Regions from separate parts of the Pseudomonas sp. S1(2024) genome, predicted to be linked through region 2. Evidence: predicted binding sites of a transcription regulator. Region 2 holds the regulator's gene; each other region holds the start of a gene.
The links. The regulator sigma-54, encoded in region 2, starts transcription at its own class of promoters, with help from an activator protein. The targets are predictions, from matches to a motif close to ANTGGCATNNANNTTGCTNT.
Positions count from the first base shown of each region.

Region 1: the regulator sigma-54 is predicted to act here: its motif matches at 2,783-2,802, upstream of nirB (nitrite reductase large subunit NirB).
Region 3: the regulator sigma-54 is predicted to act here: its motif matches at 3,006-3,025, upstream of glnA (type I glutamate--ammonia ligase).

Region 1 is NZ_JBKGFP010000040.1:18,576-25,791, reverse strand. It holds gene ACLCGK_RS11230 (molybdopterin-dependent oxidoreductase) at 1-2,622, shown strand, start outside; gene nirB (nitrite reductase large subunit NirB) at 2,928-5,480, shown strand; gene nirD (nitrite reductase small subunit NirD) at 5,480-5,842, shown strand; gene pcaQ (pca operon transcription factor PcaQ) at 6,010-6,942, shown strand; gene ACLCGK_RS11210 (delta-60 repeat domain-containing protein) at 7,013-7,216, opposite strand, start outside.
Region 2 is NZ_JBKGFP010000006.1:15,924-23,139, reverse strand. It holds gene ACLCGK_RS04610 (class II fumarate hydratase) at 1-758, shown strand, start outside; gene ACLCGK_RS04605 (superoxide dismutase) at 834-1,445, shown strand; gene ACLCGK_RS04600 (HPr family phosphocarrier protein) at 1,837-2,109, opposite strand; gene rapZ (RNase adapter RapZ) at 2,129-2,983, opposite strand; gene ptsN (PTS IIA-like nitrogen regulatory protein PtsN) at 2,986-3,450, opposite strand; gene hpf (ribosome hibernation-promoting factor, HPF/YfiA family) at 3,463-3,771, opposite strand; gene ACLCGK_RS04580 (RNA polymerase factor sigma-54) at 3,851-5,344, opposite strand; gene lptB (LPS export ABC transporter ATP-binding protein) at 5,520-6,245, opposite strand; gene lptA (lipopolysaccharide transport periplasmic protein LptA) at 6,246-6,770, opposite strand; gene lptC (LPS export ABC transporter periplasmic protein LptC) at 6,757-7,216, opposite strand, start outside.
Region 3 is NZ_JBKGFP010000031.1:36,546-43,761, forward strand. It holds gene typA (translational GTPase TypA) at 1-1,070, opposite strand, end outside; gene thiI (tRNA uracil 4-sulfurtransferase ThiI) at 1,198-2,652, opposite strand; gene glnA (type I glutamate--ammonia ligase) at 3,123-4,529, shown strand; gene ACLCGK_RS09815 (cupin domain-containing protein) at 4,704-5,147, shown strand; gene glnL (nitrogen regulation protein NR(II)) at 5,420-6,505, shown strand; gene ntrC (nitrogen regulation protein NR(I)) at 6,502-7,216, shown strand, end outside.

The DNA of each region.
Region 1 (7,216 bases), on a different contig from region 2:
GCCGTCGAACCGCCCGGGCAGAGCCTGCCGGACTGGCAGATCATCGCTCAAGTCGCTTGTGCCATGGGCTATGCCGACGCCTTCGACTACCCCGATGCGGAAGCTGTGTACGAGGAAATCCGCCGCTTCCACAACCCGGTCACCGGCTACGACCTGCGGGGCATCGGCTATGCCGAACTGCGCGAGCAGCCACACCAGTGGCCCTGCGCCCCGGGCCGCGACAACCCGCGCAGCCCGCTGCGCTATCGCAACGACGGCAGCAGCCAGACGCTGTTGCGCGATGCCCAGGGCGAGTGCCCGGTGTTGGCCTTCCCGACCGCCAGCGGCAAGGCCCGCTTCTTCGCCCGGCCCTGGTTGCCGGCGGCGGAGCTGCCGGATGCCGATTACCCCATGGTGCTGAGTACCGGCCGCGTGCAGCACCAGTGGCACACCCTGACCAAGACCGGCAAGGTAGCGGCGCTGAACAAGCTGGAGCCCGGCCCCTTCGTGGAAATCCACCGCGACGATGCTGCCCGGCTGGGCATTGCCGAAAAGGACCAGGTGGCCATTCGCTCGCGCCGCGGGCAGGCCGTGCTGCCCGCGCGAATCAGCGACCGGGTCATGCCTGGCAACTGCTTTGCCCCGTTCCACTGGAACGACCTGATCGGCGAGCAACTGGCGATCAATGCCGTGACCTGCGATGCGGTCGACCCGCTGTCGCTGCAGCCGGCGTTCAAGCATTGTGCCGTGACCCTGGAGCGGGTTGCCGGTGAGCGCATCGAAGCCCTTGATCTGAACACTGCCAATCCGGAGCCTGCCCGCATGCCGACCGCCACCCTGTCCCGTCTGCTTGGCCTGGACACCCTGCCAGCTCCGGTGCTGGCCGAGGAAGAGCGCCATTACCTGCAAGGCTTTCTGCTGGGCCTGGACCAGGCTCGCGCCGAGGGCGTGCCCTGTCTGCCGGCCAGTGCGCCGCTGGCCGCCAACCGCCGGTTGTTCGTCGATGGCTTGCTGGCCGGGCTGTTCGCCCAGCCGGCGGTGCTGCCCGATGCGGCGTTGATGGCACCACGGCACCAGGTGCTGTGGGCTTCGCAAACCGGCAACGGCGAGCTGTTGGCCGAACGCTGTGCCGAGCGCCTGCGCGGTGCCGGCCTCGACGTGCAGCTCAGCTGCATGGAAGCGGTCAGCCCGCGCCAGCTGCAGGGCGCCGCCAGCGTGGTGCTGATCGCCAGCACCTTTGGCGATGGTGACGCGCCCGACAGCGCAGCGGCATTCTGGCAAGCCTTGCAGGGCGAGGAGGGCGCCCACTGCGCCGAACTGCCTTTTGCCGTGCTGGCCCTGGGCGACTCCAGTTACGACCAGTTCTGCGGCTTTGGCCGCAAACTCGACCAACGCCTGGCCGAGCTGGGCGGGCGGCGCCTGCTGCAGCGGGTGGACTGCGAGCCGGACTTCGACGACGCCTTCGCCGCCTGGCTGGATGCGCTGCTGCCCACGCTAAGCAGCGCTGCTGCACCGCAACCGGTCACCGAGCCTGCGCCCGTGGCGGCCTATGGCAAGCAGCAACCCTGGGCTGCCACCTTGCTGGAAAACCGCCTGCTGAACGGCCCGGGTGCTACCAAGGAAACCCGTCAACTGGTGTTCGACCTCAGCGGCAGCGGCTTCACCTATGCCGCCGGTGATGCCCTGGGCGTGTGGCCGCGCAACTGTCCCGCCCTGGTCGACGAACTGCTGGCGCTAATACAGCTCGATGGCCAGACCATGGTCGAGCTGAAAGGCCAGCCCGCCATGCCGCTGACCGAAGCCCTTCAAGCGCACCTGGAAATCGCCAAGGTCACCACGCAGCAGCTGCAGGCCTTCGCCGGCAATGCTCCGGACCTGCAGCGCCTGCTGCAGCCCGAGTGCAAGGCCGAGCTGCAGGACTGGTTGTGGGGGCGGCAACTGGTCGATGTTCTGCGCGCCTTTCCCCAGCAACTGCCGTTGGCCAGCTGGCTGGAGCTGCTCAAGCCCTTGCAGCCGCGCCTGTACTCGATCAGCTCCAGCCCGCTGGCGCACCCGCAGCAGGTGCACCTGACCGTTTCCACGGTGCGCTATGGCGCGCGCAAAGGGGTGTGTTCAAGCTTCCTTGCCGACCGTGCGCAGGCGCTGAAGGTTGCCATCTTCCCGCAGGTGTCGAAGCACTTTCGCCTGCCCGAGGACGACAGCGTGCCGGTGATCATGGTCGGCCCCGGCACCGGTATTGCGCCGTTCAGGGCCTTCCTCGAAGAACGAGAGGCACGTGGGGCGAAAGGGGCTAACTGGCTGTTCTTTGGCGAGCAGTACGCGGCCACCGATTTCTATTACCAGGAGCAGCTACAGGCCTGGCAGGCTGCAGGGCACTTGCGCCTGGACACAGCGTTCTCGCGCGACCAGGCCGAGAAGGTCTATGTGCAGCAGCGCATGCTCGAACAGGGCGCGCAGTTGTGGCAGTGGCTGGAGGCGGGGGCGTACTTCTATGTGTGTGGCGATGCGCAGCGCATGGCCAAGGATGTGGATGCGGTGTTGCGGGCGATCGTCGCCGAGCATGGCGGCATGGATGCAGCGGCGGCTGCGGCTTATGTCGAAGCGCTGGGCAGGGCCAAGCGGTATCGGCGGGATGTGTATTGATGTGCTCCAAGATGGGGAGTGATGCACTTGGAATGTGCATTTGCTGTACTTGCCTCTTCGCGGGCACGCCCGCTCCTACAGGTACTGCACAGGTCTGAATAAACGTGGAGAACCCTGTAGGAGCGGGCGTGCCCGCGAAGAGGCCGGTACAGGAAACAGGGTTGGCACACTCCCTGCTTTATCCCAGTTACAACAAAGCCCACTGATCAACGGCGATCAACCCGGGCCCCCTACCGTGATGAATACAGGCAAAGGCGCCTGGAGCTTCGGCTCCAGGCGCTTTTTTTTTGATCGAGGATCGGCTTATGAAGGCAACAGCGAGCAGCGGGCAACGAGAGCGACTGGTCATCGTCGGCAACGGCATGGTCGGCCACCATTGCGTCGAACAACTGGTCAGCCGCGGCGCCTTGCAGCGCTTCGAAGTGCATGTGTTCGGCGAAGAGCGCCAGCGTGCCTACGACCGCGTGCACCTGTCCGAGTACTTCGGCGGCAGCTGTGCCGAAACCCTGGCCCTGTGCGGGCAGGACTTCTACGGCGCCAACGGTGTGCACCTGCACCTCGGTGAAGCGGTGCTGGAAATCGACCGTGAGCACGCCGAAGTGGTTACCGCCGAGGGCCGTTACGGCTACGACCAGTTGGTGCTGGCCACGGGTTCCTATCCCTTCGTGCCACCGATCGAGGGTTCCAGCGGCAATGCCCGCCTGGTCTACCGCACCCTCGACGACCTCGACGCCATCCGCGCTGCCGCAGCCAGTGCCCGACGTGGCGTGGTAGTGGGCGGTGGCCTGCTTGGCCTGGAAGCAGCCAACGCCCTCAAGTCGCTGGGCCTGGAAGCCCACGTGGTGGAGTTCGCCCCACGGCTGATGCCGGTGCAGCTGGACGGCGAGGGCGGTGCCGCGCTCAAGGCACAGATCGAAGCGCTGGGTGTTGGCGTGCATCTGTCGCGGGCCACCCAGTCGATCAGTGCGGGTGAAGACTACCGCTACCGCATGAACTTCGATGGCGGCGAGCACCTGGAAACCGACCTGATCGTGTTCTCCGCAGGTATCCGCCCGCAGGATGCCCTGGGCCGTGCCTGTGGCCTGGACATCGCCGCGCGTGGCGGCGTGGTGATCGACAACCATTGCCGCAGCAGCGACCCACGCATCTTCGCCATCGGCGAGTGCGCCTCGTGGAACGGCAGCGTGTTCGGCCTGGTCGCCCCTGGCTATAGCATGGCGCGCAACCTGGCGGCTTTGCTGATGGGTGAGGCCGCTGGCGAATTCACCGGTGCCGACATGTCGACCAAGCTCAAGTTGCTGGGCGTGGATGTCGGCTCCATCGGCGATGCCCATGGCGCCACCCCGGGCGCACGCAGCTACCGCTTCATCGACGAAGCCAACAGCGCCTACCGCCGGCTGGTGGTGGATGCCAGCGGCAAGCACGTGCTCGGTGCGGTGCTGGTGGGCGACAACAGCTACTACGACACCCTTCTGCAATACGCCCAGAACGGCATCGCCCTGCCAGCCGACCCCGCGGCACTGATCCTGCCGCAAGGCGGCGGCGCACCGGCCCTGGGCGCCGATGCGCTGCCCGATAGCGCGACCATCTGCTCGTGCCACAACGTCAGCAAGGGCGCGGTCTGCGCCGCCATAGACAGCGGCTGCGGCGACCTTGCCGCAGTCAAGGGCTGCACCAAGGCCGCCACCGGTTGTGGTGGTTGCGCGGCACTGCTCAAGCAGGTGTTCGAGCACGAGCTGACCGCCCGTGGCGTGGCGGTGGACAGGAGCCTGTGCGAGCACTTCGCCTACACCCGTCAGGAGCTGTACGGGCTGGTTCGGGTAGAGGGTATCCGCACCTTCAACGAACTGCTCGAACGCCACGGCAAGGGCCACGTTGGCTGCGACATCTGCAAGCCGGCGGTGGGCAGTATTCTCGCCTCGTGCTGGAACCAGCCGATCATGGACCCGGCGCTGGTGCCGCTGCAGGACACCAACGACACCTTCATGGCCAACATGCAGAAGAACGGCACCTACTCGGTGGTGCCGCGCATCCCCGGTGGTGAAATCACCCCCGACAAGCTCATCGTGATCGGCCAGGTGGCGAAAAAGTACGACCTGTACACCAAGATCACCGGCGGCCAGCGCATCGACCTGTTCGGCGCCCAGTTGCACGAGCTGCCGCTGATCTGGGGCGAGCTGATCGAGGCCGGCTTCGAAACCGGCCACGCCTACGGCAAGTCGACCCGCACGGTAAAGTCGTGCGTCGGCAGCAACTGGTGCCGTTATGGCGTGCAGGATAGCGTCGGCATGGCCCTGCGCCTGGAAGACCGCTACAAAGGCCTGCGCAGCCCGCACAAGCTCAAGTTCGCGGTGTCCGGCTGCACCCGCGAATGCGCCGAGGCACAGAGCAAGGACATCGGCGTGATCGCCACCGAAAAGGGCTGGAACCTGTACGTGTGCGGCAACGGCGGCATGCGCCCGCGGCACGCCGAACTGTTCGCTACCGACCTCGACGACGAAACCCTGGTGCGCCTGATCGACCGCGTGCTGATGTTCTACATCCGCACCGCCGACAAACTGCAGCGCACCTCGGTGTGGCGCGAGAGCCTGGAAGGTGGGCTGGACTACCTGAAGCAGGTGATCCTCGACGACAGCCTGGGCCTGGCCAGCGAGCTGGAGGCGCAGATGCAGCATGTGGTCGACCAGTATGAATGCGAATGGGCCAACGCCCTCAACGACCCCGAGAAGCTCAAGCGCTTCCGTACTTTCGTCAACGACCGCCGCGCCGACCCGGACGTGCACTTCGTGCGCGAACGCGAACAGCGCCGGCCTGCTGCGCCACTGCACCTGATCCCAACCGTCGAGGAGGCTGTCTGATGAACTTGTCCAATGCTGCTGTGAAAACCCACGAGAACTGGCAGGCGGTGTGCCAGGCGGATGACCTGGTGGCTGATTCCGGGGTGGTGGTTTGGCTCGACGGGGCCCAGGTGGCGCTGTTCTACCTGCCGGGGCAGGCGCAGCCGCTGTACGCGGTGGACAACCGCGACCCGAGGTCCGGCGCCAACATCATCGGTCGCGGCCTGGTGGGCAGTGTGCAGGGCGAGCTGGTGGTGGCGGCGCCGTTGTACAAGCAGCACTTCAGCCTGGAGAGCGGGGAGTGCCTGGAGGATAGCGGGCAGCGCCTGCGGGTGTGGCCGGTGCGGTTGAACGGGGAGGCGGTGGAGTTGGCTGTGGCCTGATAGTCATCTGCCGCCTGCACCGGCCTCTTCGCGGGCACGCCCGCTCCCACAGGTACTGCGCAGGTCTGGAGAGCTGTGGAGATCCCTGTGGGAGCGGGCGTGCCCGCGAAGAGGCCGGGACAGGCAATATACATAACCAGACCCAGCAATGCGGTAAGCTTGAGCCCATGAACCTCGACACCCGCATCAAGTACCGCCACCTGCTGTGCTTCCTGGAGATTGCCCGGCAGGGCAGCCTGGCCAGGGCTGCCGACATCCTGGCAATCAGCCAGCCAGCCATCTCCAAGACCCTCAAGGAACTCGAAGACCTGCTGGAAACGCGCCTGTTCGCGCGCAGCCGCCAGGGCGTCGAGCTGACCCCGGCCGGTACGCGTTTCATGCGCTATGCCGGGCCCAGCGTGCAAGCCCTGCGCGATGGCGTCAGCAGCCTGCGTGGCGAGGCGCGGGCGCCGTCGCAGGTGCGCATCGGTGTGCTGTCCACGGTCGAAGGCCTGCTCATGCCCGAAGTGCTGTGCCGCCTGCACCAGCGGCATGAGGCGCTGGTGATCAGTGTGGTCACCGGGGTCAGCGCGCAGCTGCTCGGCCAGTTGCGCCTCGGCGAACTGGAACTGGTGGTCGGGCGCATGACCGACAGCCCGCAGATCCAGGGCCTGTCGTTCGAGCACCTGTACAGCGAGTCGATGAGCCTGGTGGTGCGGCCCGGCCACCCGCTGCTGACCAGCAAGCCAGTAGAGCGCGGGGAGGTTGGACATTACCCGCTGGTGCTGCCGCCAGCCGGCACCACCATCCGCCAGCATGCCGACAGCCTGTTCGTGCAATGTGGCATCCAGATGCCCGCCCAGCGCCTGGAAACCCTGTCGCTGGCGCTAAGCCGGCGCTACCTGCTGGGCAGCGATGCAGTGTGGGTGGCGCCGCGCGATGCGGTGCTGCTCGACCTGCGCCGGGGCGAGTTGGTCGAGCTCGACCTGGGTGTGCGCGAGCCGGGCGGCTCGGTCGGCATCTGTCGCAATGCTGCCTTGCCGCAGAGCCTGCCGGGGCAGTGGGTGTGCGAGGTGCTGCGTGAGGTGGCAGGGCAGTACCGCGAGGGGGCCTACCCTTGAGCCCGCTCCCTCAACAGGGCACTGAGTGCCCTGTTGAGGTTGTCGTCGCTCAGGCTGCCGCTGGCCGCCATCAGGAGTAGGCGATTGCGGCTATCACGGCATCTACGCTTTTGTCATCGTTGTAAAAATTCTGCCCGCAAACCAGCATGCGTCCAGAGTTGGCTACAAAGGCAACAGAGGCGTCATAATCGGGTTCGAATCCACCAGCACCGACTGGTATATCGAGCATGCCATATCCGTCAGGTGGAACGAAGCTTGTATCCAGTTGGCCTTC
Region 2 (7,216 bases):
CACACATCGAAGCTACCCTGCCGAGACTGCAGGCCCTGGCCCAGGGCGGCACGGCCGTGGGTACCGGCATCAACGCCCACCCGCAATTCGCTGCTGGTTTCGCCCGCCAGCTCAGCGGCCTGACCCAGGTCGAGTTCACCCCCGGGCAGAACCTGTTCGCCCTGATCGGCTCGCAGGACACCGCAGTGGCCCTGTCCGGCCAGCTCAAGACTACCGCCGTGGCGCTCATGAAGATTGCCAACGACCTGCGCTGGATGAACTCTGGCCCGCTGGCAGGGCTGGGCGAAATCGAGCTGCAAGGCCTGCAGCCGGGCTCTTCGATCATGCCGGGCAAGGTCAACCCGGTGATTCCAGAGGCCACCGCCATGGTCGCCGCCCAAGTGATCGGCAATGACGCCACCATCGCCATCGCTGGCCAGTCCGGCAACTTCGAGCTGAACGTGATGCTGCCGGTGATCGCCCGCAACCTGCTGGAGAGCATCGAGCTGATGGCGAACGTTAGCCGCCTGCTGGCCGACAAGGCCATCGCCAGCTTCAAGGTCAACGAAAGCAAGCTCAAGGAAGCCCTGGCACGCAACCCGATTCTGGTCACGGCGCTGAACCCGATCATCGGCTACCTCAAGGCCGCCGAAATCGCCAAGACCGCTTACAAGCAAGGCCGTCCGATCATCGACGTGGCGCTGGAGCACACCGACCTGTCGCGTGACCAGCTGGAAACGCTACTGGACCCGGAAAAACTCACCGCCGGTGGTATCTGACACTGAGTCACGGCCCAAGCGCCAGCGGTGGCCGCGTTGGTCATCGCCCAACCCATGCTTACGGAATTCACTGATATGCCCCATACCTTGCCTGCACTGCCTTACGCTTACGCTGCGCTGGAACCGCACATCGACGCGCAGACCATGGAAATCCACCACACCAAGCACCACCAGACCTACGTCACTGGCCTCAACGCCGCCATCGAAGGCACCGAGTGGGCTGAGTGGCCGGTGGAAAAACTGCTCGGCGCGGTCGGGCAACTGCCGGAAAACCTGCGTGGTGCAGTGACCAACCATGGCGGCGGGCACGCCAACCACAGCCTGTTCTGGACCGTGATGTCGCCGCAGGGTGGGGGAGAGCCGCACGGCGCTCTGGCGCAGGCCATAGATGCCCAACTGGGCGGCTTCGATGCCTTCAAGGAGGCTTTCACCAAGGCTGCGCTGACCCGCTTCGGCAGTGGCTGGGCCTGGCTCAGCGTGACCCCGCAGAAAAACCTGGTAGTGGAAAGCAGCGGCAACCAGGACAGCCCGCTGATGCACGGCAACACGCCAATCCTCGGCCTGGACGTGTGGGAGCATGCCTATTACCTGAAGTACCAGAACCGTCGTCCGGAATACATCGGTGCTTTCTACAACGTCATTGACTGGGCGGAAGTGGAGCGCCGCTACCTCGAAACCCTGAAGTGAGTCTCCCCGGTATGCGCTCCCAGATGATGTCCGTCAGCCGCGTGCGCCTGTTTCGCCTGTTTCGCCTGGCGCTCGGGACTTTGCTGTTGCTGGCAGGCACTGCGTTGCTATTGGCGCGCGGCTTCGCCTGGTTGGACCTGGCTTGGCCAGCTTGGGGCTGTGCATCGGTTTGCGCCGGATGATGGGGTGTTCACCGGCTTCGCTGTGGGAGCGGGCGTGCCGAGGCGTCGAACCGCCGCGAACACCGGCGAAGCCGGTGCCATACACCGCGTCGTCTGCCTTCGCGGGCACGCCCGCTCCCACACAGCGCAGCCCAAAGGATTGGGCAATCTCCCACAGGCGTTTTGTGCTAAAAAGCTGTTCCCACACGGACCGTGCGGGCCTGCGAACTTTATTCGCCTTCGTCGAAATAATTGTTGATCAGTTCGACCAGCGCTGCCATGGCATCGTCGTCCTGCTCGCCTTCGGTATGCAGGTGCACCTGGGTACCTTTGCCGGCCGCCAGCATCATCACCGCCATGATGCTCTTGCCATCCACCAGCTTGTCCGGCGCACGGCCAACCCTGACCTGGCAGGGGAAGCGGCCGGCAACGCCGACGAACTTGGCTGCCGCCCGGGCATGCAGACCCAGCTTGTTGATGATGGTGATTTCACGGGCGGGCATCGTGGGGCGGATCCTTGGGCTAGAGGTCGCGGTGGCGGACCTGGACGTTTTTCAGGGATTGCTGCAACAACTGGCCAAGGCGTTCGGTGATGTACACCGAGCGGTGGTGGCCGCCGGTGCAGCCAATGGCAATGGTGACGTAGGCACGGTTGCTGGCGGCGAAGCGGGGCAGCCACTTGAGCAGGTAGCTGGAAATGTCGTTGAACATCTCTTCGACATCCGGCTGTGCGGCCAGGTAGTCGATCACCGGCTGGTCGAGGCCGGAGTGCTCACGCAGCTCGGGCTTCCAGTAGGGGTTGGGCAGGCAGCGCACATCGAACACCAGGTCGGCATCGACCGGCATTCCGCGCTTGAAACCGAACGACTCGACCAGGAACGCGGTGCCAGGCTCTGGCTGGTTGAGCAGGCGCAGCTTGATCGAATCACGCAGCTGGTACAGGTTCAGGCTGGTGGTGTCGATCTTCAGGTCGGCCAGGTCTGCAATCGGCCCCAACAATTCGCTTTCCACCCGGATCGCTTCCGCGAGCGAGCGGTTGGCGTTGGTCAGCGGGTGGCGTCGGCGGGTTTCCGAGAAGCGCTTGAGCAGTACGTCTTCGTCGGCATCCAGGTACAGCACGTCGCACTGGATATGCCGGGCGCGGGCTTCTTCGAGCAACTCGGGAAAACGCGTCAGGTGGCTTGGCAAGTTGCGCGCGTCGATCGACACGGCGACCTTGGGTTGCTGCAACTCGGTGTTGATCAGCGCATTTTCCGCCAGTTGCGGCAGCAGCCCGGCGGGCAGGTTGTCAATGCAGTAGAAACCGTTGTCTTCCAGGACATCGAGGGCGGTGCTCTTGCCGGAGCCGGACCGGCCGCTGACGATGATCAGGCGCATGTTCAGTGCTCGTTCTGTACGTCCAGGACAACCTGGAACAGGGCCTCGCTGCTGGTGGCCGCACGCAGGCGATCACGGACCTCCTTGCGATCGAGCATGCTGGCAATCTGGCGCAGCAATTCCAGATGGGCATCGGTGGCGGCTTCTGGCACCAACAGGACGAACAGCAGGTCCACCGGCGCGCCATCGATGGCGTCGTAGTCGATAGGCGCTTCCAGGTGCAGCAGGGCGCTGACCGGAGCGGAACATCCTTCAAGCCGGCAGTGCGGGATGGCGATGCCGTTGCCGAAACCGGTCGAACCGAGTTTTTCCCGGGCGACCAGTTTTTCGAAGACGTCCTGCATCTCCAGTTCGGGCACTTGTTCGGCGATGACGGTGGCGACCTTTTCCAGGGCGCGCTTCTTGCTGCCGCCCGGCACGTTCACGAGGGAACGGCCGGGGGTCAGGATGGTTTCAAGTCGGATCATGGATGAGGGGGATCAGCGGGCAGCTGCACCTTGCAGCAGGCTTTGCTGTTTTTCCTTGTGTTTTTTCAGTTGGCGGTCGAGCTTGTCTGCCAAGGCGTCGATCGCTGCATACATGTCTTCGTGTTCGGCGTTGGCAACCACTTCGCCGCCGGGAATCTGCAAGGTCGCCTCGACCTTCTGCTGCAGCTTCTCGACTTTCATGATGACCTGCACGTTGGTGATCTTGTCGAAGTGACTTTCCACGCGAGCGAGCTTTTCAAGCACATAATCGCGCAGTGGCTGGGTGACTTCTACATGCTGTCCACTGATATTGACTTGCATACAGCTTCTCCTTTGTTGCCCGTGCATAAAGAGGCAGGTCTTGCACCTGCCCCACAAACGCTGTGGCACATCTCAGGGGCTACATCAGTCGCTTGCGCTCGCTCGACGGTGCGATGCCGAGAGACTCGCGGTACTTGGCGACGGTGCGACGGGCTACCTGGATGCCTTGTGCCTCCAGTAAACCAGCGATCTTGCTGTCACTCAATGGCTTTTTCTGATTTTCCGCCGCAACCAGTTTCTTGATGATCGCGCGGATAGCCGTAGACGAGCATTCTCCGCCTTCGGAGGTGCTGACGTGGCTGGAGAAAAAGTATTTCAGTTCGTAGATGCCACGCGGGGTGTGCATGTATTTCTGCGTGGTTACCCGCGAAATGGTCGACTCGTGCATGCCCACCGCTTCGGCAATGTCATGCAGTACCAAGGGCTTCATCGCTTCGTCGCCGTGGTCGAGGAAGCCGCGCTGGTGCTCGACGATCTGCGTGGCCACCTTCATCAGGGTTTCGTTGCGGCTTTGCAGGCTCTTGATGAACCAGCGCGCTTCCTGCAACTGGTTGCGCATGAAGGTGTTGTCGGCGCTGGTGTCGGCCCGGCGCACAAAACCGGCGTACTGCGGGTTGACGCGCAGGCGCGGAATGGCCTCCTGGTTCAGCTCCACCAGCCAGCGGTCGCTGTCCTTGCGCACGATGACGTCGGGCACCACGTACTCAGGCTCGCTGGACTCGATCTGCGAGCCGGGGCGCGGGTTGAGGCTTTGTACCAGCTCGATGACCTGGCGCAGCTCGTCTTCCTTGATTTTCATGCGACGCATCAGCTGGCTGTAATCACGGCTGCCGAGCAGGTCGATGAAGTCGGTGACCAGGCGCTTGGCTTCCGTCATCCACGGGGTGCTGGCGGGCAGCTGGCGCAATTGCAGCAACAGGCATTCGCCAAGGGTGCGGGCGGCAACGCCTGCTGGCTCGAACTGCTGGATGCGGTGCAGAACCGCTTCGACCTCGTCCAGCTCGATATCCAGCTCCGGATCGAAACCGGCGCAGATCTCCTCGAGGGTGTCTTCCAGGTAGCCCTGGCCGTTGATGCTGTCGATCAGGGTGACGGCGATCAGGCGGTCGGTGTCGGACATCGGAGCCAGGTTCAGTTGCCACAGCAGGTGGCTTTGCAGGCTCTCGCCGGCCGATGTGCGGGTGGTGAAGTCCCACTCGTCGTCGTCGTTGCTTGGCAGGCTGCTGGCACTGGTCTGGTAGATGTCTTCCCAGGCGGTGTCGACCGGCAGCTCGTTGGGGATGCGCTCGCTCCATTCACCGTCTTCCAGAGTGTCGGCACTGGTGGTGCTTTCCTGGAAGCTGTTGTCCTGGACTTCGGCGACCGGCTTGTTTTCGGCGTTGTCCGCCATCGGATCGCTGTTGTCGAAGTCGTCGCCGTCTTCCTGACGTTCGAGCATCGGATTCGACTCCAGCGCTTCCTGGATTTCCTGTTGGAGGTCCAGGGTGGAGAGCTGGAGCAGGCGGATGGCCTGTTGCAACTGCGGTGTCATCGTCAGTTGCTGGCCCATTTTAAGGACGAGCGATGGTTTCATGGCTGGGGCTTAATACCTTGTTCGCCGGCGCGCATGCGCCATCCACTACACGAGGGCGCCGGGGCGCCAGATCAAGCAAGTTTTATGCCTTAAATTGTAGCGTTTGCCTAGAGTACCGTAACACTTTACCCCGGGTTTCAGGGCGATTTGCCAGTACTCCAGGCGCGTGCCAGGCTCAGAGTCGGAACTCGTGGCCCAGGTAAACTTCTTTGACCAGGTCGTTGGCCAGGATGGTTTCAGCGTCGCCTTCGGCGATCAGTCGGCCATCATTGACGATATAGGCGGTTTCGCAGATATCCAGGGTCTCACGCACATTGTGGTCGGTGATCAGTACACCGATGCCCTTGGCCTTGAGGTGGTGGATGATCTGCTTGATGTCACCGACCGAAATCGGGTCGACACCGGCAAACGGTTCGTCCAGCAGGATGAACTTGGGGGCGGTCGCCAGCGCGCGGGCAATTTCCACGCGGCGGCGCTCACCACCGGACAGGCTCATGCCGAGGTTGTCGCGAATGTGGCTGATGTGGAACTCCTGCAGCAGGCTTTCCAGCTCTTTGCGCCGGCCGTCGCGGTCGAGGTCCTTGCGGGTCTCGAGGATGGCCATGATGTTGTCGGCCACCGACAGCTTGCGGAAGATCGAGGCTTCTTGCGGAAGATAGCCGATGCCGGCGCGGGCGCGACCGTGCATGGGCTGGTGGCTGACATCGAGGTTGTCGATCAGCACGCGCCCCTGATCGGCCTGGACCAGGCCGACAATCATGTAGAAGCAGGTGGTCTTGCCGGCGCCGTTGGGGCCGAGCAGGCCGACGATCTGGCCGCTGTCGATCGACAGGCTGACGTCGCGTACGACTTGCCGCCCCTTGTAGCTCTTGGCCAGGTGCTGGGCTTTGAGGGTTGCCATTTACTCGGCCTTCTTCTTGGGCTGGATCACCATGTCGATACGCTGACGCGGCGAGGTCACGTTGCCACCACGACCGGCGGTCGCCACCTGGGTCTGGGTGTTGTAGACGATCTTCTCGCCTTCGGTGGTGTTGCCTTCGCTCTCGACCTTGGCGCGGTCGGTGAGGATCACCATGTCCTTCTGCGACTGGTACTGGATGGTCACCGCCCAGCCTTTCATCTTGTCTGGCTTGGCTGCGCTCTGCTGTTGCTCGAAGTAGGCCAGGTTGCCCACCGAGGTCACCACGTCGATGTCGCCGGAGGCGGAACGGGTGATGGTCACGGTGTTGCCTTTGATCATCATCGAACCCTGGGTGATGATCACGTCGCCGGTGTAGGTGGCCACGCCCTGCTTGTCGTCCAGGTGGGCGTTGTCGGCCTGGATGCGGATAGGCTGGTCACGGTCATTCGGCAGGGCGAGGGCGCTCGCGCTTCCCAGTGCTGCGCTCAGGCTGAGCAAAAGGGGGAGGGTTTTAACGAGCCTCATACTGTCCTCTTACGTTAGAGAGCAAGTCCATCTTGCCTTCTTTCAAATACGCTTTCATACCTTTGCCCGTAGTTGTGCCACCGGCGCCGTCGATTCTAACGGCTTGCTCGGTCTGCGCATATTGCTTCTGCGGGAACACGGTCATGCGTGCGCTGGTAATGATCATTTCACGCTGCTTTTCGTCGGTGCGGGCGACCCGTACGTTGTCGATCAGTTCGACTTCGCTGCCGTCCGGGTTGACCTCGGCGCGGGTGCTCTGTACGTGCCACGGGTATTCGGTACCGCGGTACAGGTGCAGGTCCGGCGTGGTCAGCAGGGTGATTTCGCTGGCTTTCAGGTGTTCGACCTTGTCAGCGGTCATTTCGTACTGCAGCTTGCCGTCGGGCAGGAACTGCACGCTGTGGGCGTTGACCGCGTAGTAGTCGATGGCGCTTTCGTCGACCTGG
Region 3 (7,216 bases), on a different contig from region 2:
TTGAACTTGTCAGCCGAGTCGCCTTCTTCAACGCGCAGTGCAACGTTGTACAGCAGCTCTTTGTCCAGACGTTCCTTGATGTTACGGCTGGTGACGAACTTGCCTTCCTTGCCGCAGAACGGCGAGTCGTTGACCTGGAAGGTCATCGAAACGGTCGGCTCGTCAACGGTCAGTGGCTTCATCGCCTCGACGTGGTTCATGTCGCACAGGGTGTCGGAGATGAACAGCTCGTCGAAACCGCTGATGCAGACGATGTCGCCAGCCTGGGCTTCTTCAACGTCGACGCGGTGCAGGCCGTGGTGGCCCATCAGCTTGAGGATACGGCCGTTACGCTTCTTGCCTTCGGTGTCGATGGCAACAACCGGGGTGTTCGGCTTGATACGACCACGGGCGATACGGCCAACGCCGATAACACCGAGGAAGCTGTTGTAGTCCAGAGCGGAGATCTGCATCTGGAACGGGCCATCGACGTCAACGTTCGGCGCCGGTACGTTGTCGACGATCGACTGGTACAGCGGGGTCATGTCTTCGGCCATGTCGGTGTGGTCCAGACCGGCGATGCCGTTCAGGGCCGAAGCGTAGACAACCTGGAAGTCCAGCTGATCATCGGTGGCACCGAGGTTGTCGAACAGGTCGAAGATCTGGTCCAGAACCCAGTCAGGACGCGCGCCCGGGCGGTCAACCTTGTTGATCACGACGATCGGCTTCAGGCCAGCTTCGAAAGCCTTCTTGGTCACGAAGCGGGTTTGCGGCATCGGGCCGTCCTGGGCATCGACCAGCAGCAGCACGGAGTCGACCATCGACATTACACGCTCAACCTCGCCACCGAAGTCGGCGTGGCCGGGGGTGTCGACGATGTTGATGTGGTAGCCGTTCCAGTTGATGGCGGTGTTTTTCGCCAGGATGGTAATGCCGCGCTCTTTTTCCTGGTCGTTGGAGTCCATCACGCGCTCGTCGTTGAGCTCGTTACGCTCCAGGGTGCCGGACTGGCGCAGGAGTTTGTCGACCAGGGTGGTTTTACCATGGTCAACGTGGGCGATGATGGCGATGTTACGCAGATTTTCGATCACAACTGTATCTCGATCAGAGGATTCGGTTGCCGCCAGTGTAGGCGGCGAATATGTATGGTTTGAGGCTCAGCGGGCCCGGTGGTCGGGAGGGCGATGGCGGATGCTGCCGCCATACAGCCCTGGCGTCTTATGCCGGACGATAAACACGCACATTGGCATGTCCCTCACTGAGCAGGTGGTGTGCGTGCAGACGGCTCATCACACCTTTGTCGCAATACAGCAAGTACTGGCGGTTGGCATCCAGCTGCTTGAACTTGCTGTTGATGGCATAGAACGGCATGGCCTGGACTTCGATACCGTCCAGCACCAGAGGTTCGTCTTCCTGGGCATCGGGGTGACGAATGTCGATGACGATCTGGCCGGGCAGCGCCTCGGTCACTTCCTCGATTTCGATGTCCTTGCCCAGTTCGTCGATCACATGGTCGATGGAGATCAACCGGGCGCGTTCCAGGGCGCGCTCCAGCACGGCCATGTCGAACTGCTTCTCTTCATGCTCCATGCGGTGGCGCTTGGCGTGGGTGGTCGGGTTTACCGAGATCACGCCGCAGTATTCTGGCATGTGCTTGGCGAAGTCGGCAGTGCCGATCGCGTAGGCCTGGTCGATGATGTCCTGCTTGTGGCTGGCCAGCAGGGGGCGCAGCACCAGCTTGTCGGTGGCCGAGTCGATGATCGACAGGTTCGGCAAGGTCTGGCTGGACACCTGGGAAATCGCTTCGCCGGTGACCAGGGCATCGATCTCCAGGCGGTCGGCCATGTGCGCGGCACCACGCAGCATCATGCGCTTCAGCGTCACACCCATGTAGCTGTTGTCGACCTTGTTCAGAATCTCGCCGACCACTTCCTCGAACGGCACGCTGATGAACAGCACGCGCTGGCTGCTGCCGAACTTCTTCCACAGGTAGTGAGCCACTTCCATCACGCCCAGCTCGTGGGCACGGCCACCGAGGTTGAAGAAGCAGAAGTGGGTCATCAGGCCGCGGCGCATCATCTGATAAGCCGCCACGGTGGAGTCGAAGCCACCGGACATCAGTACCAGTGTCTGCTCCAGGGCGCCCAGCGGGTAGCCGCCGATGCCCTGGTGCTGGTTATGGATCACGTACAGGCGCTGGTCGCGGATTTCGATGCGCACCAGGACTTCCGGGTTCTTCAGCTCGATGCCGGCGGCGCCGCACTGCTGGCGCAGCTGGCTGCCGACGTAACGGTCGACGTCCATCGAGGTGAAGTCGTGGTGACCACCGCGCTTGCAGCGCACGGCGAAGTGCTTGCCGGCCAGCAGGTGGCCGAAGTGCTGCTTGCACTTGGCGACGATGTCATCGAAGTCGCCGAGCGGGTATTCCTCTACCTGCAGGAAGTGGGTGATACCCGGGGTGCAGGTGAGGCGCTCGATCATCTCGCGCTGGACCTTTTCGTCTTCGACGCGGGTGACCACTTCGAGATTGTCCCAGACACCATCGACCACGAGCTCAGGATCGAGGTCCTTGAGCACGTTGCGGATGTTCTTGCCGAGCTGGCGGATGAAGCGCTTGCGCACCGGCCGGCTCTTGATGGTGATTTCTGGGAAGACTTTGACGATAAGTTTCATTGGTTAACAGCGCGCGCAGGGCCTGCCGAAAATGAGGGGCGCGAATTATAGCGGAAATTGCTCAGGATTTGACCAACTTTTGTACAGAAGGTCGGATTTATATTGCCTGCACCGGCCTCATCGCCGGCAAGCCAGCTCCCACAGGCTATCCACAGTTCTCAAGACCTGCGCCCTACCTGTGGGAGCTGGCTTGCCAGCGATGAGGCCCTCAAAGAAAGCACATAACTCAAGCAATGCACACTATTGGTGCACTGCTACCAAAATTCGCATCTTAAGAGTGCACTTTTCCCCAGCAACCCACCCCCAGATGCCCGCAAACGCCCCCTTTTATCCCGCCCTCGCCATTTTCGGGCACTGGCATGCAATTTGCTCCCTTGTGAGGCAGGTAAGCTTGGCCGACTATCCGCGCCCGGCAACACCCTTTTTCCAGGGCAGCGGCCCACCGCGCTCTAGACCATCCGGAGGACAACATGTCGAAGTCGGTTCAACTCATCAAAGATCATGACGTCAAGTGGATTGATCTGCGTTTCACGGACACCAAAGGCACTCAGCACCACGTGACCATGCCGGCGCGTGATGCACTGGAAGACGACTTCTTCGAAGTCGGCAAGATGTTCGACGGTTCCTCCATCGCTGGCTGGAAAGGCATCGAAGCCTCCGACATGATCCTGATGCCGGTCGACGAAACTGCCGTACTGGACCCGTTCACCGAAGAGCCGACCCTGATCATCACCTGCGACATCGTCGACCCGTCGAGCATGCAGGGCTACGATCGTGACCCTCGCGCCATTGCCAAGCGCGCCGAAGAGTACCTGAAGAGCACCGGCATCGGTGACACCGTATTCGCAGGCCCGGAGCCAGAGTTCTTCATTTTCGACGAAGTGAAGTTCCAGTCGGACATCTCCGGCTCGATGTTCAAGATCTTCTCCGAGCAAGGCTCGTGGATGACCGGCGCTGACGTGGAAGGCGGCAACAAAGGCCACCGTCCAGGCGTGAAGGGCGGCTACTTCCCGGTTCCGCCGTTCGACCACGACCACGAAATCCGTACTGCCATGTGCAACGCACTGGAAGAAATGGGCCAGACCGTCGAAGTTCACCACCACGAAGTGGCGACTGCCGGCCAGAACGAAATCGGCGTCAAGTTCAACACCCTGGTGAAGAAGGCTGACGAAGTACAGGCGCTGAAGTACGTCGTGCACAACGTTGCCGACGCCTACGGCCGCACCGCTACCTTCATGCCGAAGCCACTGTACGGCGACAACGGCTCGGGCATGCACGTGCACATGTCGATCTGGAAAGACGGCAAGAACACCTTCTCGGGTGAAGGCTATGCCGGCCTGTCCGACACCGCCCTGTACTTCATCGGCGGTATCATCAAGCACGGTAAGGCCCTGAACGGCTTCACCAACCCGTCGACCAACTCCTACAAGCGTCTGGTCCCAGGCTTCGAAGCCCCGGTAATGCTGGCCTACTCGGCTCGCAACCGTTCCGCCTCGATCCGTATTCCTTACGTCGGCAGCCCGAAAGCCCGCCGTATCGAAGCTCGCTTCCCGGACCCATCGGCCAACCCATACCTGGCCTTCGCGGCCCTGCTGATGGCCGGCCTGGACGGTATCCAGAACAAGATCCACCCAGGCGATGCTGCCGACAAGAACCTGTACGACCTGCCGCCTGAAGAGGCCAAGGACATTCCGCAGGTTTGCGGCAGCCTGAAGGAAGCTCTGGAAGAGCTGGACAAGGGCCGTGCGTTCCTGACCAAGGGCGGCGTGTTCTCCGACGACTTCATCGATGCCTTCATCGAGCTGAAGAGCGAAGAAGAAATCAAGGTCCGCACCTTCGTTCACCCGCTGGAATACGAGCTGTACTACAGCTGCTGATCTGATCGGCGCCTCGCGCCGATGACATGATCACGAACGGCCTCCTTCGGGAGGCCGTTTTCGTTTCCGTGGCTGCGTCCTCGATTTCATACAGAACCGGCAGATGCCGCTGACATTTCGCCGCCCCCCTCAGCACGCAGGGTAGGCGTCCCTTCAGTCAAAGGACATCACGCCATGCGCAAACTTCTACCTGCAATGATTACCGTATCCGCCCTCCTCACCGGCTGCGCCAGCAATGGCACCGCGCCAGGCCAGGCAACGTCACAGGTGCTTCACCGCGCCACCGGCAGTTGGGACGGTACTCCCTATCTCGATTACCCCGAAGGACGACCAGTGCTGTCGCTTGTGAAAGTCAGCATTCCCGCCCACACCACCCTTGGCTGGCACTGTCACCAGGCGCTCAATCTAGGCTATCTGACCGAGGGACGACTCGAGGTGGAAACCCGCGACGGCAAGCGGACAAGCCTGGTTGCAGGCCAGACGCTGGCCGAACTTCAAGGGGAAGTGCACCGCGGGCACACCACTGGGCAGCCCGCCACTGTCATGGTGTTCCACGCAAGCAATGAAGACCTTGCGTTTTCAACGCCAGAAGCCGAATGCCCGCCAACTGTGCGATAAACCCTGAAACCACCTATGCTCCATATTGGTGCGCGCTGTGGACTAACGCCCCCGAATGCACCCCAAAAGCGATCACATGAACCGTTTAATCAGTTCATTCTGGTGCGAATTTTCCCGTTTCCAGGGCTTTATCGGCAAATTCCGCTTCTTTTCGGAGCCTTGGTTTGGTTCTTGCATTTTTTGCCCAAAGACTGGAATCAGCGGATCCACCGCGCGCCCGACCATGGCCGCGCCCATGCCCGACACGCGCCAAAAGAGGTCGACGACGCCCTATGACCATCAGCGATGCCCAGCACCGTCTACTTCTGGACAACCTGACCACCGCCACGCTGCTGCTCAACGCCGAGCTGCGCCTGGAGTACATGAACCCGGCCGCGGAAATGCTTCTGGCAGTGAGTGGCCAGCGCAGCCATGGGCAGTTCATCAGCGAGCTGTTCACCGAGTCGACCGAAGCGCTCAGCTCGCTGCGCCAGGCGGTCGAGCAGGCGCATCCGTTCACCAAGCGCGAAGCGCAGCTCACCTCGCTGACCGGGCAGACCATCACCGTCGACTACGCGGTTACGCCGATCCTGCACCAGGGCCAGACCCTGCTGCTGCTCGAGGTGCACCCGCGCGACCGGCTGCTGCGCATCACCAAGGAAGAGGCCCAGCTGAGCAAGCAGGAAACCACAAAGATGCTGGTACGCGGCCTGGCCCATGAAATCAAGAACCCCCTCGGCGGCATTCGCGGCGCAGCTCAGCTGCTGGCCCGCGAGCTGCCTGAAGAAGGCCTGCGCGACTACACCAACGTGATCATCGAGGAAGCCGATCGCCTGCGTAACCTGGTCGACCGCATGCTCGGCTCGAACAAGCTGCCGTCGCTGGCCATGACCAACATCCACGAAGTGCTTGAGCGGGTCTGCAGCCTGGTCGAGGCCGAAAGCCAGGGTTGCATCACTTTGGTGCGCGATTATGACCCCAGCCTGCCTGACGTATTGGTCGACCGCGAGCAGATGATCCAGGCGGTGCTCAACATCGTGCGCAATGCCATGCAGGCGATCAGTTCGCAGAACGAACTGCGCCTGGGCCGCATCACCCTGCGCAGCCGTGCCCTGCGCCAGTTCACCATCGGCCATGTGCGCCATCGCCTTGTGGCGAGGGTGGAGATCATCGACAACGGCCCGGGCATCCCGCCGGAACTGCAGGACACCCTTTTCTATCCCATGGTCAGCGGTCGCCCGGACGGTACCGGGCTGGGCCTGGCCATTACCCAGAACATCATCAGCCAGCACCAGGGCCTGATCGAGTGTGAAAGCCATGCAGGCCACACCGCATTCTCGATCTACCTGCCCCTGGAACAAGGAGCCACCGCCTCATGAGCCGAAGTGAAACCGTATGGATCGTCGACGATGATCGCTCCATCCGCTGGGTCCTGGAAAAAGCCCTGCAACAGGAAGGCATGACCACCCAGAGCTTCGATAGCGCCGATGGCGTCATGGGCCGCCTGGCACGCCAGCAACCTGACGTGATCATTTCCGACATCCGCATGCCGGGCACCAGCGGCCTCGACCTGCTGGCACAGATCCGTGAGCAGCACCCGCGCCTGCCGGTCATCATCATGACCGCCCACTCCGACCTGGACAGCGCCGTTGCGTCGTACCAGGGCGGTGCATTCGAGTACCTGCCCAAGCCATTCGATGTGGACGAGGCGGTCTCGCTGGTCAAGCGCGCCAACCAGCACGCCCAGGAGCAACAAGGGCTGGATGTGCCGCAGAGTCTGGCGCGCACCCCGGAAATCATCGGTGAAGCACCGGCAATGCAGGAGGTGTTCCGCGCCATCGGCCGCCTCAGCCACTCCAACATCACCGTGCTGATCAACGGTGAGTCCGGTACCGGCAAGGAGCTGGTGGCCCACGCCCTGCACCGCCACAGCCCGCGTGCGGCCTCACCGTTCATCGCCCTGAACATGGCAGCCATCCCCAAGGACCTGATGGAGTCCGAGCTGTTCGGCCATGAAAAGGGCGCCTTCACCGGCGCCGCCAACCTGCGCCGAGGGCGCTTCGAGCAGGCCGACGGCGGCACCCTGTTCC